3 regions of the Pseudomonas sp. GW821-FHT09E04 genome follow, and region 1 is predicted to be linked to each of the others. Evidence: predicted binding sites of a transcription regulator. Region 1 holds the regulator's gene; each other region holds the start of a gene.
What was found. Region 1 encodes FliA, which starts transcription of late flagellar genes. Its sites were predicted from a motif close to CTAAAGTTTNNNNNNNNNNNGCCGNTAA; they were not measured.

Region 1 (4,413 bases):
AGGGCGGGATCATTGCCATGGTCGGTCCTGCCGGCATGGGCAAGACCACCACCCTGGCCAAACTGGCCGCCCGTTACGTGCTCAAGTACGGCGCGCAGAACATTGCGCTGGTGAGCATGGACAGCTTCCGCATCGGTGCTCAGGAACAGTTGAAAACCCTGGGCCGGATCCTCAATGTGTCGGTGACCCACGTCGACCCGGGCCAGTCCCTGGTGCAGGCGCTGGATCCACTGCTGCGCAAACGCGTGGTGCTGATCGATACCGCCGGCCTGCAGGCCAGCGATCCGGCACTGCGCATGCAGCTGGAAAGCCTGGCCGGTCGTGGCATTCGGTCGAAAAATTATCTGGTACTGGCAACCACCAGCCAGAAACAGGTTCTAACCGCCGCTTATCACAGTTACAAGCGTTGCGGGCTCGCCGGGTGCATCCTGACTAAACTGGATGAGACGGCCAGCCTTGGCGAAGTGCTGAGCCTGGCGATCAGTCATGAACTGCCGGTCGCCTACCTGACCGACGGCCCACGGATTCCGGATGATCTGCATCTGCCGCGCCGTCATCAATTGGTCAGCCGCGCCGTCAGTGTGCAAATGCAGGAAGAACCCAGCGAAGAAGCCATGGCTGACATGTTCGCTGATATCTACCACAGTCCCACCAAGCAGGTTGGCTGAGGTAATGAACAGTTTTTGTACCTACATCGATGGTCTGCCATGCATTGTTCCGGTTGTGAACGCGCAGCCAGTAATGTGGCCTCCGTCTATGCAAGACAAGGTAAAGAAATAACATGGGCAGCATGCATCCCGTACAGGTGATCGCGGTGACCGGCGGCAAAGGTGGCGTCGGCAAGACTAACGTGTCAGTGAACTTGTCCCTGGCGCTGGCAGAGCTTGGCCGTCGGGTCATGCTGCTGGACGCCGACCTGGGTCTGGCGAACGTCGACGTTCTGCTGGGCCTCACGCCCAAACGTACCCTGGCCGATGTGATCGAGGGCCGCTGCGAGCTGCGCGACGTGCTGTTGCAAGGCCCCGGCGGGATCCGCATCGTGCCGGCCGCTTCCGGCACGCAGAGCATGGTTCACCTGAGCCCGGCCCAGCATGCCGGTCTGATTCAGGCGTTCAGCGACATCGGCGACAATCTCGACGTACTGGTGATCGACACCGCTGCGGGTATTGGTGACTCGGTAGTCAGTTTCGTTCGCGCGGCGCAAGAAGTGTTGCTGGTGGTCTGCGACGAGCCGACCTCGATCACCGACGCCTACGCGCTGATCAAACTGCTCAACCGCGATTACGGCATGAACCGCTTCCGCGTCCTGGCCAACATGGCCCAGAGCCCGCAGGAAGGTCGCAATCTGTTCGCCAAGTTGACCAAGGTCACGGATCGCTTCCTCGACGTCGCCCTACAATACGTCGGTGCGGTGCCTTACGACGAAAGCGTGCGCAAGGCGGTGCAGAAGCAGCGTGCGGTCTATGAAGCCTTCCCGCGTTCCAAGTGCGCACTGGCGTTCAAGGCGATCGCGCAAAAGGTCGACACCTGGCCGCTGCCCGCCAATCCGCGCGGCCACCTCGAATTTTTCGTCGAGCGCCTCGTGCAGCAAACGGCAGGACCTGTGCTATGACCGCCAGCGGTATGAATTTCTACAAGAAGTCGGCACGTGACGCGCAGTACGAGCTGATCGAGCGTTACGCGCCACTGGTCAAACGCATTGCTTACCACTTGCTGGCGCGATTGCCGGCCAGTGTGCAGGTCGAAGACCTGATCCAGGCCGGAATGATCGGCCTGCTCGAAGTCTCGACCAAATACGACGCCAGCAAAGGCGCCAGTTTCGAAACGTACGCGGGCATCCGGATCCGCGGCGCCATGCTCGATGAAGTACGCAAGGGGGACTGGGCACCGCGCTCGGTTCACCGCAACACCCGTATGGTCAGCGACGCGATTCGCTCGATTGAAGCTAAAACCGGCCGTGACGCTAAAGATCACGAGGTTGCGGCCGAACTCCAATTGAGTCTCGACGATTACTACGGGATTTTGAACGACACCCTGGGCAGCCGACTGTTCAGTTTCGACGACCTGTTGCAGGACGGCGAACACGAAGGGCTGCACGAGGATGGCGCAAGTGCTCATCTTGAGCCGTCGCGCGATCTGGAAGATGAGCGCTTCCAGGCTGCGTTGGCGGACGCGATTGCCAATTTGCCGGAGCGTGAGCGACTGGTGTTGGCGCTGTACTACGACGAAGAGCTGAACCTCAAGGAAATCGGTGAAGTCCTTGGCGTCAGTGAATCGCGGGTCAGCCAGTTACACAGCCAGTGCGCGGCCCGCTTGCGGGGGCGTTTGGGGGAGTGGCGAGCGCGCTGAAGGCAGTGTGGGGACGCTGCGAACGAGGCTGGTGCGGTGGTGAACGGCACCGGTCTTGCTCTGTTGTGCTCCAGACAGTCATCGAGTGCTTTGCCGGATTGATTGAAATGGCGCGTCCAGGTGCTGGGCGCGTTTAAGACTGCTTGGAGGTCGAATTGAACAAAGACATGAAAATCCTCATCGTTGATGACTTCTCAACGATGCGGCGGATCATCAAGAACCTGTTGCGTGACCTTGGGTTCACCAACACCGTTGAAGCCGACGATGGCACCACTGCCATTCCGGTGCTCAACAGCGGCAGCATCGACTTTCTGGTGACCGACTGGAACATGCCTGGCATGACCGGTATCGACCTGCTGCGTCACGTGCGCGCCGATGAAAAACTCAAGCACCTGCCAGTGCTGATGGTGACCGCTGAAGCCAAGCGCGAGCAGATCATCGAAGCGGCCCAGGCCGGCGTTAACGGCTACGTGGTCAAACCTTTCACGGCTCAGGCGCTGAAAGAAAAAATCGAGAAGATTTTCGAACGCATCGGCTGATGACGCGCGGGGGAGCTATGGAGCATAACGAATCTTCACAGGGCGACTTCGAGTCGACTCTGAAAAAACACGCGGTCGAACTGGTCGAAAGCCTTGAAAAAGGCAGGTTCGGCGACGCTGTGCAACTGATCCATGAGCTCAATCAGACCCGTGACCGTGGCCTGTACCAGGAAGTGGGCAAGCTCACGCGCGAACTGCACAGTGCAATCGTCAACTTCCAGATCGACCCGCATATGCCGCAGGCCGAGGAAGTGTCGCAGATCACTGATGCGACCGAGCGTCTGGGCTATGTGGTCAAGCTGACCGAAGCGGCGGCCAACCGCACCATGGACCTGGTGGAAAGCGCCACGCCGGTGGTCAATGGCCTGGCTGACGAAGCCCAGGCGTTGAGTGCCGACTGGGGACGTTTCATGCGCCGTGAAGTCGGGGCTGAAGAGTTCCGCGAGCTGGCGCGTCGGGTCGACGGTTTTCTGGCACGCAGCAGCGCGGACAACCGCGCGGTGTCGAGCAACCTCAACGACATTCTGCTGGCCCAGGATTACCAGGACCTCACAGGTCAGGTGATCAAGCGCGTGACCCAATTGGTCACCGAAGTCGAAAGCAATCTGCTCAAACTCGTGCTCATGGCCAGTCAGGTGGACCGCTTTGCGGGCATCGAACATGACCGTGCGGCGATGCTCGCTGAAAAAGATCCACAAAAACATCTCTCGCAGGGTGAAGGTCCGCAGATTCATGCCGATAAACGAGAAGACGTTGTGTCCGGTCAGGACGATGTGGACGATTTGTTATCCAGCCTTGGATTCTAGAGTTTTGGAATTATAGGTTTTTTGGGTTTTTAGACCTGTAGGAGCACCCCCTAATGAGCTTCGGCGCCGATGAAGAGATCCTTCAGGATTTCCTGGTTGAGGCCGGCGAGATTCTTGAGCAACTGTCCGAACAACTGGTCGAGCTGGAAAGCCGTCCGGATGACGCAGATCTGCTCAACGCAATTTTTCGCGGTTTCCACACTGTAAAAGGGGGCGCCGGCTTCCTTCAGCTCAATGAGCTGGTGGAGTGCTGTCACATCGCCGAAAACGTGTTCGACATCCTGCGCAAGGGTGAGCGTCGCGTAGATGCAGAACTGATGGACGTGGTGCTCGAAGCGCTGGACGCGGTGAACAGCATGTTCAGCGAAGTCCGCGATCGCAGTCCGATTACTGCCGCAACGCCGGAACTGCTGGCCGCCCTGGCGCGTCTGGCTGAACCGCAATCGGCGGATGAAGCCCCGGCTTCGCCTGTTGCCGAGATGATCGAAGAACTGGTCGTCGAAGGCGATTCGGGCGATATCACCGATAACGAATTTGAACAGTTGCTGGACTCGCTGAACGCCGTCAAGGCCGAAGCTGAAGCCCCGGCGGCTGCCGCTGCGCCTGCTTCCGATGAAGCAGCCAGCGATGAAATCACCGACGCCGAATTCGAGTCGCTGCTTGACCAGTTGCACGGCAAGGGCCAGTTCGCGGCCGACGCCGTGGCACCAACAGCCGCT
Region 2 (4,413 bases), on a different contig from region 1:
GTGTCGAGCCGGCTGACCTGACGGCCGTCATGCATCGTCCCGGCCCGGGTCCATTGCCACCAGCCGTAGACTTGCAGGGCGGCGTAAACCACCTGCAGCAACATGTCCGAATACAGCTTCACCTCGAAGAAGACCCAGCTGTAGAGCAACACCATGACCAGCCCGATCGGCCAGCACCAGGGATTCTGTTTGACCGTCAGCCAGACGGCGATCACACCGAGGGCGGCGGCAAACAGTTCGAGCCCGGACATGCAAGATCCTTGGAGGGAATAAAAGAGGGGGCGGATTGTACCCAAAAACCTGTGGGAGTGAGCCTCCCACAGGGCAACAACGTCAGACGCGGAACTGGCGCAGCAATCCGTTCAACTGCTCGCTCAACTGGCCCAGCCGCACACTGGCGGCACTCGACTGCTCAGCGGCCATTGCGGTGCTGTGGGACAGGCCGGCGGCCTGGGTGACGTTCTGGTTGATGTCCTCGACCACGTGCGCCTGTTGCAGGGTCGCACTGGCGATCGACGCGTTCAGGCCGTTGAGGTTGCGCAGCGCCTGGCCGATGGCATTCAGGCTCGCACCGGCCAGTCCGGCCTGCTCGATGGTCAGTTGTGAAGCCTTGCTGCTGTCACCGATCACTTTCACGGCGGCTTCGGAATGGTTTTGCAGACGCTCGATCATCGACTGGATTTCCGCCGTGGATTTCTGCGTGCGTTGCGCCAGCAGGCGGACCTCATCGGCCACCACCGCAAAACCTCGCCCCTGTTCGCCGGCGCGGGCGGCTTCGATGGCCGCGTTGAGCGCCAGCAGATTGGTCTGTTCGGCAATCGAGCGGATTACCTCCAGAACGCTGCCGATCTGCGTGCTTTCGGTCGCCAGCGTACGAATCACCTCGACCGCCTGATCGATGGTGCCGGACAGTTTGTCGATCTGTTGCAGGCTGCCGTCGATGTTGATCTGGCCCTGTTGCGCCTGAGCCTCGGCATCGCGCATTTCGTTGGCGGCATGCTCGGCGTTCTTCGCCACATCCTGCACGCCGTAAGTGACTTCATTGATGGCGGTCGCCACCAGTTCCATCTGCTGCGACTGTTGCTGGCTGCGCTGCTGAGCCTGGTTCGCGTCATTGCCCAGTTCAGTGGAGGACTGGCCCAGCGCGCTGGCCGACACCTGCAAATCGCCGATCACCCGGCGCAGCTTGGCGGTGAAGGCATTGAAGTGATGCGCCAACTGCGTGACTTCGTCCTGACCGTGGGTGTCGAGGCTGCGGGTCAGGTCGCTTTCGCCGCTGGCGATGTTGGCCATGGCGTTCACGGTTTCCTGCAACGGGCGGACGATGCTGCGGGCAATCAGGATCACCAGCACGCCCATGATCAGTGCGATCACCAGGCCGACGACGGAAGCCTTGATCACCTGGCCCTGAAACTCGGCCTGTACATCGTCGACGTACACGCCGGAACCCAGTACCCAGCCCCATGGCTCGAACAGTTTCACGTAGGAGGTCTTGGCCACCGGTTCACTGGCACCGGGTTTCGGCCAACGGTAGTCGACCATGCCGGCGCCCTTGGACTTGGCGATGGCAACCATCTCGTTGAACACCGCAAAACCGTCCGGATCGCGGATCGCCGAGAGGTTCTGGCCTTCAAGCTTGGGATTGGTCGGGTGCATGACCATCACGGGTGTGAGGTCGTTGATCCAGAAGTAATCGTTCTGGTCATAACGCAGGCCGCGAATCGCGGTCAGTGCCTGCTTCTGGGCGGCGTCGCGGGTCAGGGTTCCGGCCGCTTCCAGGCCCTGGTAATAGGTCAGCAAACCGCTGGCGGTCTGCACCACATGCTGGGTTTTCTGGGCCTTGGCGTGATACAGGTCATCGTGGATCTGCTTGAGCATCAACAGGCCCAGGGTCAGCAGCATGACCACCGCCACAATCAAGATGAGCCACAAGCGTCGGCTGATCGACACACTGCGCAAGCTGTTCATAACGCTGTCACTCCGATTTCTTTTTCTTGTAATAAATCACCGCCAGCATCCAACCACGTTTCCATGGCCGGGCATACGCGACCCAAGTCGTAGAACGCGGCAGCGCTATTACGGCTTGTCTGATAGGATTTCGGCCCCGCGCGTGAAAACCTGAACCCAAGTTGCCATTTCACGGAATTTTGACTGTTTCGTGTGGATCCTTTGCGCGCGGAATCGGTACAGCAACAAACAGCTACGCTGAACGCAGTGAACGTAAAAAAATACTATCGGGGCATGCCGCTGAGCATCGCTCTTTGGGGGATTGATGGATCTTTGGACCGCCTTGCAGGCACTGATTCTTGGAGTTGTAGAAGGGCTGACGGAGTTTTTGCCCATTTCCAGTACCGGACACCAGATCATTGTCGCCGACCTGCTGAACTTCGGTGGCGAACGCGCCATGGCGTTCAACATCATCATCCAGCTCGGCGCGATTCTCGCGGTGGTCTGGGAGTTTCGCCGCAAGATTCTCGACGTGGTCATCGGTTTGCCGACTCAGCCGAGTGCGCGACGCTTTACCGCCAACCTGCTGATCGCCTTCCTGCCCGCCGTGGTGCTGGGCGTGATCTTTGCCGATCTGATTCACAAGTACCTGTTCAACCCGGTCACCGTGGCGACGGCGCTGGTGGTGGGCGGCATCATCATGTTGTGGGCCGAGCGTCGGCAGCATGAAGTGCACGCCGAAACCGTGGACGAGATCACCTGGAAAGATGCACTGAAGGTCGGCTTTGCCCAATGCCTGGCGATGATCCCGGGCACCTCGCGCTCCGGCTCGACCATCATCGGCGGCCTGTTGTTCGGCCTGTCACGCAAGACCGCCACCGAGTTCTCGTTCTTCCTGGCGATGCCGACCATGGTCGGTGCGGCGGTGTACTCGGGCTACAAGTACCGCCAGCTGTTCGTGCCGGCTGACTTCCCGGTGTTTGCCATCGGTTTTGTCACGGCGTTCATTTTCGCCATGATCGCTGTTCGCGGCTTGCTGAAGTTCATCGCCAGCCACAGCTACGCGGCCTTCGCCTGGTACCGGATCGTTTTCGGCCTGTTGATTCTGGCGACCTGGCAATTCGGCTGGGTGGACTGGGCGGCGGCCAAGGCATGAGTGACTCCCGCGCGCGCCGGCCGGATCGCGGTCCTTCCGGTGGCAGCATCCAGCATCTGAAGTTGAAGCTGATGGTGTTGCTGATCGTCTGTGCGTTGCCGCTGTTCGGTTCGCTGTCGATGTGGCTGCGCGGAATCTCACTGGTACCGCTGACGGCCTACGGAATTGTCAGCGTGCTGGCGTTCTTCCTGTACTGGGCCGACAAGCGCAAAGCTCGCGCCGAGGCCTGGCGCACCCCGGAGAACGTCCTGCACGCCGTGGAACTGGCGGGCGGCTGGCCGGGTGCGTTGATCGCCCAGCAAGTATTCCGGCACAAGACGCGCAAGGTGTCGTTTCAGATTCTGTTCTGGGTGATTGTCGCGCTGCACCAGGTGTTCTGGATCGATCAGTTGTTCCTCGGCTCGAACCTGTTGGCGCTGGGTTAGGGCTACAGCAGCAAACCCACCTGGGTTTTCTTCGGCAGCTTGCTCACCACCAACTGGTGGGAACGTTGCAGCAACCCTCGCAGTTCCTCGGCGCCCAAAGGGTAGGGCGGGTGCATGATGATCCACTGCGCCCGTGCCAGATACGGCGCCGGGTGAATGCCCGGCCGGTCGCAATGACCGAGAAACAGATCCTTGTCGACCTTGAACGCCAGCGACTCACCGCGCAGCCCCTGCAGGGCGAACATCTTGTTGCCGGCAATCGAAAACACCCGCACGCCGCCCCATTTGTAGTCTTCTTGAGCGCCGGGCAATGCCAGGCAAAAATCCGCGACGTCCGCTTCGCTCAACTTTCCTTGTTTCATAACAATCGCTCTCCACAGGCATTAAACGACTCAACCAGATGATCGATCCAGGCACGCACCGCCGGCATCACTCCTCGCCGGTGCGGATACACCGCTTGCAACCAGCCGCCGGGCAATGACCATTCCGGCAGCAACTGCACCAGCGTGCCGTTGTTCAGTTCCGCTTCGCAATACATCATCGGCAGCAGGGTGAAACCCTGGCCGGCCAGCACGCAGGCCTTGCGCACGATAAAATCGTCGATCCCCAGCCGGGCTTCCAGCGCCAGATCGCAACTCTTGCCGTGCTGATCGAGCAGGCGCACATGCACCATGCGATCGGCTTCCAGTGCGCCCAGCACCGGCAGGTTTTTCAGATCCTGCGGGTGATTGATTTCCAGACCCTCTATAAAAGAGGGGCTTGCCACGACCACCATTTGCGCCTGGCGCAAACGGCGGGTGACCAGCATCGGCTCTTCGGTGCCGTGCTCGCGCACGCGCAGGGCCACGTCGATGCCTTCGGTGATCAGATCGACCCGGCGATTGA
Region 3 (4,413 bases), on a different contig from region 1:
ATCGCCGCAGCCACGCTGTTGGTGCGCGCGCTTTGCTCGTCGGAACCGATGATCGAGGCGTTGGACGATGCCATCACCCGTTGCGACAGGTCGTGTACGTGGCGAGTCGCGGAAGACACTTCGGAGATGGAGGCGTGAATCCGCTCCACGAACTGGTTGAACGAACTGCCCAGCTCGCCGAACTCGTCTTTGCTTTCCACTACCAGACGACGGGTCAGATCGCCTTCGCCCTGGGCGATGTCCTGCATCGCACGGCCCATGGTGATCAGCGGACGCATCAGCACGGTGATCAACAGGCTCAGGAAGACCGCAATCGCGCCCACTGCGACGAACATCGCGATCAGTGCCGAAGTACGGAACTGGCTAAGTGCGGCGTAGGCCTTGTCGCGGTCGATCGACAGACCGATGTACCACTCGGCATTCGGCAGACCGGTGACCGGGGTGAACGACAGGATGCGCTCCTGACCGTTGAGCACCACGTTCTGGTTGCCCTTCTGGATACGCACATCAGCGTTCGGGTAGATGTCCTTGAGGTTCTTCATCACCTGGTCTTTGTCCGGGCTGACGATCACCTGACCGTCACCGCTGACCAGGAACGCGTGGCCCAGGCCACCGAAGTCCACCGAGTTGATGATCTTCACCAGGGTTTCCAGGCTCAGGTCACCGCCCACCACACCGAGCAGCTCGCCGTTCTTTTTCACTGGCATGGCGATGGTCACCACCAGACCGCCGACGGCAGCCATGTAAGGCGGGGTCAGCATGGTCTGGTCAGCGGCCACGGCCTGCTTGTACCAGGGACGCTGACGCGGGTCGTAGCCGTCCGGCATCTTCGCGTCAGGGCGCTGGGTGAACACACCGTTGGCCTGGCCGACGTAGGTGAACTGGAAGTTCGAGGTGAAAGCCGGTTGATCGACCAGCCCAGGGAAGTCGGCGTTCTTGCCTTGATGGGCGACGTTCTGCGCGAGGTTTTCCAGCACCAGAATCCGCCCGCTCATCCAGTTCTGCACACTGCTGGCGGTCAGGTCGCCGGCCTGCTGGACGGAGGACTGGAGGTTCTGGCGAATGGTGTTTCGCTGCAGATAGTCGTTGTACAGAGTGAACAGCGCGAACGCCAGGACCACGACGCCCGAGGCGGCCAACAGGATTTTATGGCTGAACTTGAGATTCATTTCATGGGACTTCTTATGCCAAAAGTGGGGATGCGTTCCGGATGCAACATTCCATGTACAGCGCAGGCAGCGTTCTGATGGCCGCTCTACTTTGGTGCACGCATGTCTCACCAGTCTGTCGGCACGCTTCGGAGAAAACTTAGCGCTTTGTAGGAAATGGACGGCATTTCTGCCAGATTCCCGCCGAACGGCGTGCCAGAGCGTTCGCCTGTCATTTTTTGATGACTGTTTTGCAGCGCCGGTTGCAAATTCTGTAACCCTTGATGACAATGCGACTAATTATCATTTGTGACGTTCGGGCTGTCGCGTTCATGTCCTCACCTGAGTTTGCAGTACAGGCGCTTTACAGTCGTCATCACAGCTGGCTCAACGGCTGGTTGCGCGCGCGGCTGGGCAATGCGGCCGATGCGGCGGATCTGGCCCAGGACACCTTCGTGCGTCTGCTGCAACGCACCGAACGTCTCGAACTCAAGGCGCCCCGCGCGTTTCTGCGCACCATCGCTCGTGGGTTGGTGATCGACCATTGGCGGCGCGAAGAAATCGAACGCGCGTATCTGGAAACCATCGCCCACCTGCCGGAAGCCGAAACACCCAGCGCCGAATCCCGCGCACTGGTGATCGAGTTGCTGGAAAGCATTGCCCGCATGCTTGAAGGACTGAAGCCAAAAGTACGTCAGGCGTTTCTGCTGGCGCAGTGCGAAGGTTTGACCCACAAGCAGATCGCCGAGCAGATGGGCCTGTCCTTGCGCTCGGTGGAGCGCTACGTCGCCGATGCGCTGTATCACTGCTACGTGCTGCGGTACGAAAGCTGATGCCGGTGGATAATGTGTCACTCGCCCGCCGCGCCGAGCCACCGCAACAAGTGGTCAAACAGGCGATCCACTGGCTGCTGCGCCTGCGTAATAACCACGGAAATCCGCGTCTGAACCACCAATGCGAACAGTGGCGCGCCGAACACCACGATCACGAACTGGCCTGGCAGCGGGTGCAGTCGTTGCAAAGTGAGCTGACCCAAAATCTGCGCGCCGTTCCGGGTGCGCAAGTGGCATTCAACACACTGGAAAACAGTGCGCAGAGCCTGGGTCGCCGTCAGGCATTGAAGCTGCTGTCCGGTGCGTTGTTGATGGGCTCCGCCGCGTGGCTGGCCAAAGACACGTCAGCCTGGCAGCAGTGGAGCGCCGATTACGCTACCGCCACCGGCGAGCGCCGCGGATTCCAGTTGCCCGACGGTACGCGGATCGAACTGAACACGGCCAGCGCCGTGGACCTCGATTACACCGCGCAACAGCGGCTGATCAAACTGACCCGGGGCGAGATCATCGTGACCTGCGGCGGCGCCGACGAAGGTTCGGGGATTGATCGACCGCTGCGAGTGCAAAATCGTCATGGCAGTTATGAGCCGTTCAACGCGCGGTTCATCCTGCGTCAGGAAGGTGATTGCACGCGCCTGAGCGTCACCAGTGGCCGGGTCGCGATTCATTCGCCGCGGACGAGCGATGGCGCTTCCACCGAGGTGCTTGCCGGTCAGAGTTATTTGATCGACCACCATCAAGTGCGTCCCGCTCCGCCGCTGGACATGGATGCCGGCGCCTGGATCGACGGGCTTATCGTGACGCGCAATATGCGCCTGGGCGACTTCCTCAATGAGGTTGGCCGCTACCGTCAGGGCTTCCTGAATTGCGCCCCGCAGGTGGCGGATCTGCGCTTGTCCGGCGTGTTCCGGCTCGATGACACCGACAAGTTGCTGGCAATTTTGCCGCAGACGCTGCCGGTGCAATTGCGCTATCGCACCCGCTGGTGGGTCACGCTGGAACGAGCAGTCTGAAATTTTTTGGCGGGTTTTCGCGGCAAGGCCGGCTTAGTCAGTAAGCACTTCAATTCAGCCTTCGCGACTTGCAACGGAAACCTACAATGACTGCGCGCGTTACCTGTAAGAACCCTCTGAATTTCACTGCCGAATCGGGCCTTCTGCGCCACGCCGTTCGTGCCGCGTTGTTCTCCACGGCACTGGGCGTCGGCCTGCTGCCGAACCTGAGCGTCGCGGCGAGCGGCAGTGAGGTCAGCAGCCATCGCTACAACATCGCCGCGGGGCCATTGGGCGAGGCGCTGAACCAGTTCGCGCGCCAGGCCGGCATCACGTTGTCGATGACCCCACAGCAGACTCAAGGCCGGCAATCACCCGGCGTACAGGGCGAGTATTCGACCGATCAGGCACTGAGTCATCTGCTCGGTGGCTCAGGGCTGGAGGCGGTCAGTCAGGACGGCAGCAGCTATGTGTTGCGCTCCGTCACGGAAACCGAAGCCCTGGCCCTGCCGACCACTGACATCAAAGGTTTTGCCCTCGGCAACGCACTGGGCAGCATGGACGGCTACAACGCAACGCACAGTCAGATCGCCACCAAAACCAGTACCGCGCTGCTGGAAACTTCGCAAAGCGTGTCCGTGGTCACCCGCGAGCAAATGGACGATCAGGGCTCGCAAACCGTGTCCCAGGCCATGCGCTACACCCCCGGTGTGCTGACCAACCCCTATGGCGCCACGCACCGTTACGACTACGTGGCGATGCGCGGCTTCAACGATGGCTCGGTGGATAACATCTACCTCGACGGCCTCAAGTCCATGGGCGACAGCGGCACCTACAGCACCATGCAGGTCGATCCTTATTTCCTCGAGCGCGTGGACATTCTCAAAGGCCCGTCGTCGGTGTTGTACGGCCGCAGTTCACCGGGCGGGCTGGTGGCGTTGACCAGCAAGAAACCGTTGTACGAGGCCTATCATCAGGTTCAGGCCACCGTTGGCACTCAGGGCCAGCGCGGTGTTGGTTTTGACTTCAGCGGCCCGGTCGATGACGACAAGCGCATCGCCTATCGTCTGATCGGTTTGACGGATCAGTCCGACACGCAATTCGACCACAACAAGGAAAAACGCTTCGCTCTCGCGCCGACGGTCAGCATCGATTTCAACGAAGACACTTCACTGACCCTGCAGGCGTATCTGCAACATGACCCGGATGGCGGCTATCACGGTGGCGTGCCGGCCGACGGCACGATTCATCAGCGCAACGGCAACCGGATCTCACCGCACTTCTTCGAAGGCGAACCGGGAGTCGATGGTTACTCCCGCGATCAGCAGTCGTTCGGCTATCAGTTCGAACATCGCTTCAACGACATCTTCACCGCGCGGCAGAACTTCCGTTACCTCGACTCTAAAGTGAACATGGATCAGGTGTACGCCTATGGCTGGA

Region 2: the regulator FliA is predicted to act here: its motif matches at 2,096-2,123, upstream of AC07N4_RS01660 (methyl-accepting chemotaxis protein).
Region 3: the regulator FliA is predicted to act here: its motif matches at 1,285-1,312, upstream of AC07N4_RS21650 (methyl-accepting chemotaxis protein).

The regions. Positions count from the first base shown of each region.
Region 1 covers NZ_JBWKOR010000002.1:106,163-110,575, reverse strand. The annotation lists gene flhF (flagellar biosynthesis GTPase FlhF) at 1-668, shown strand, start outside; gene fleN (flagellar synthesis regulator FleN) at 782-1,612, shown strand; gene fliA (RNA polymerase sigma factor FliA) at 1,609-2,349, shown strand; gene AC07N4_RS06770 (chemotaxis response regulator CheY) at 2,517-2,888, shown strand; gene AC07N4_RS06765 (protein phosphatase CheZ) at 2,906-3,694, shown strand; gene AC07N4_RS06760 (chemotaxis protein CheA) at 3,748-4,413, shown strand, end outside.
Region 2 covers NZ_JBWKOR010000001.1:343,438-347,850, forward strand. The annotation lists gene pnuC (nicotinamide riboside transporter PnuC) at 1-251, opposite strand, end outside; gene AC07N4_RS01660 (methyl-accepting chemotaxis protein) at 334-1,968, opposite strand; gene AC07N4_RS01665 (undecaprenyl-diphosphate phosphatase) at 2,273-3,103, shown strand; gene AC07N4_RS01670 (DUF1294 domain-containing protein) at 3,100-3,528, shown strand; gene AC07N4_RS01675 (MmcQ/YjbR family DNA-binding protein) at 3,531-3,890, opposite strand; gene AC07N4_RS01680 (LysR substrate-binding domain-containing protein) at 3,887-4,413, opposite strand, start outside.
Region 3 covers NZ_JBWKOR010000005.1:658,671-663,083, forward strand. The annotation lists gene AC07N4_RS21650 (methyl-accepting chemotaxis protein) at 1-1,169, opposite strand, end outside; gene AC07N4_RS21655 (sigma-70 family RNA polymerase sigma factor) at 1,481-1,981, shown strand; gene AC07N4_RS21660 (FecR domain-containing protein) at 1,981-2,994, shown strand; gene AC07N4_RS21665 (TonB-dependent siderophore receptor) at 3,081-4,413, shown strand, end outside.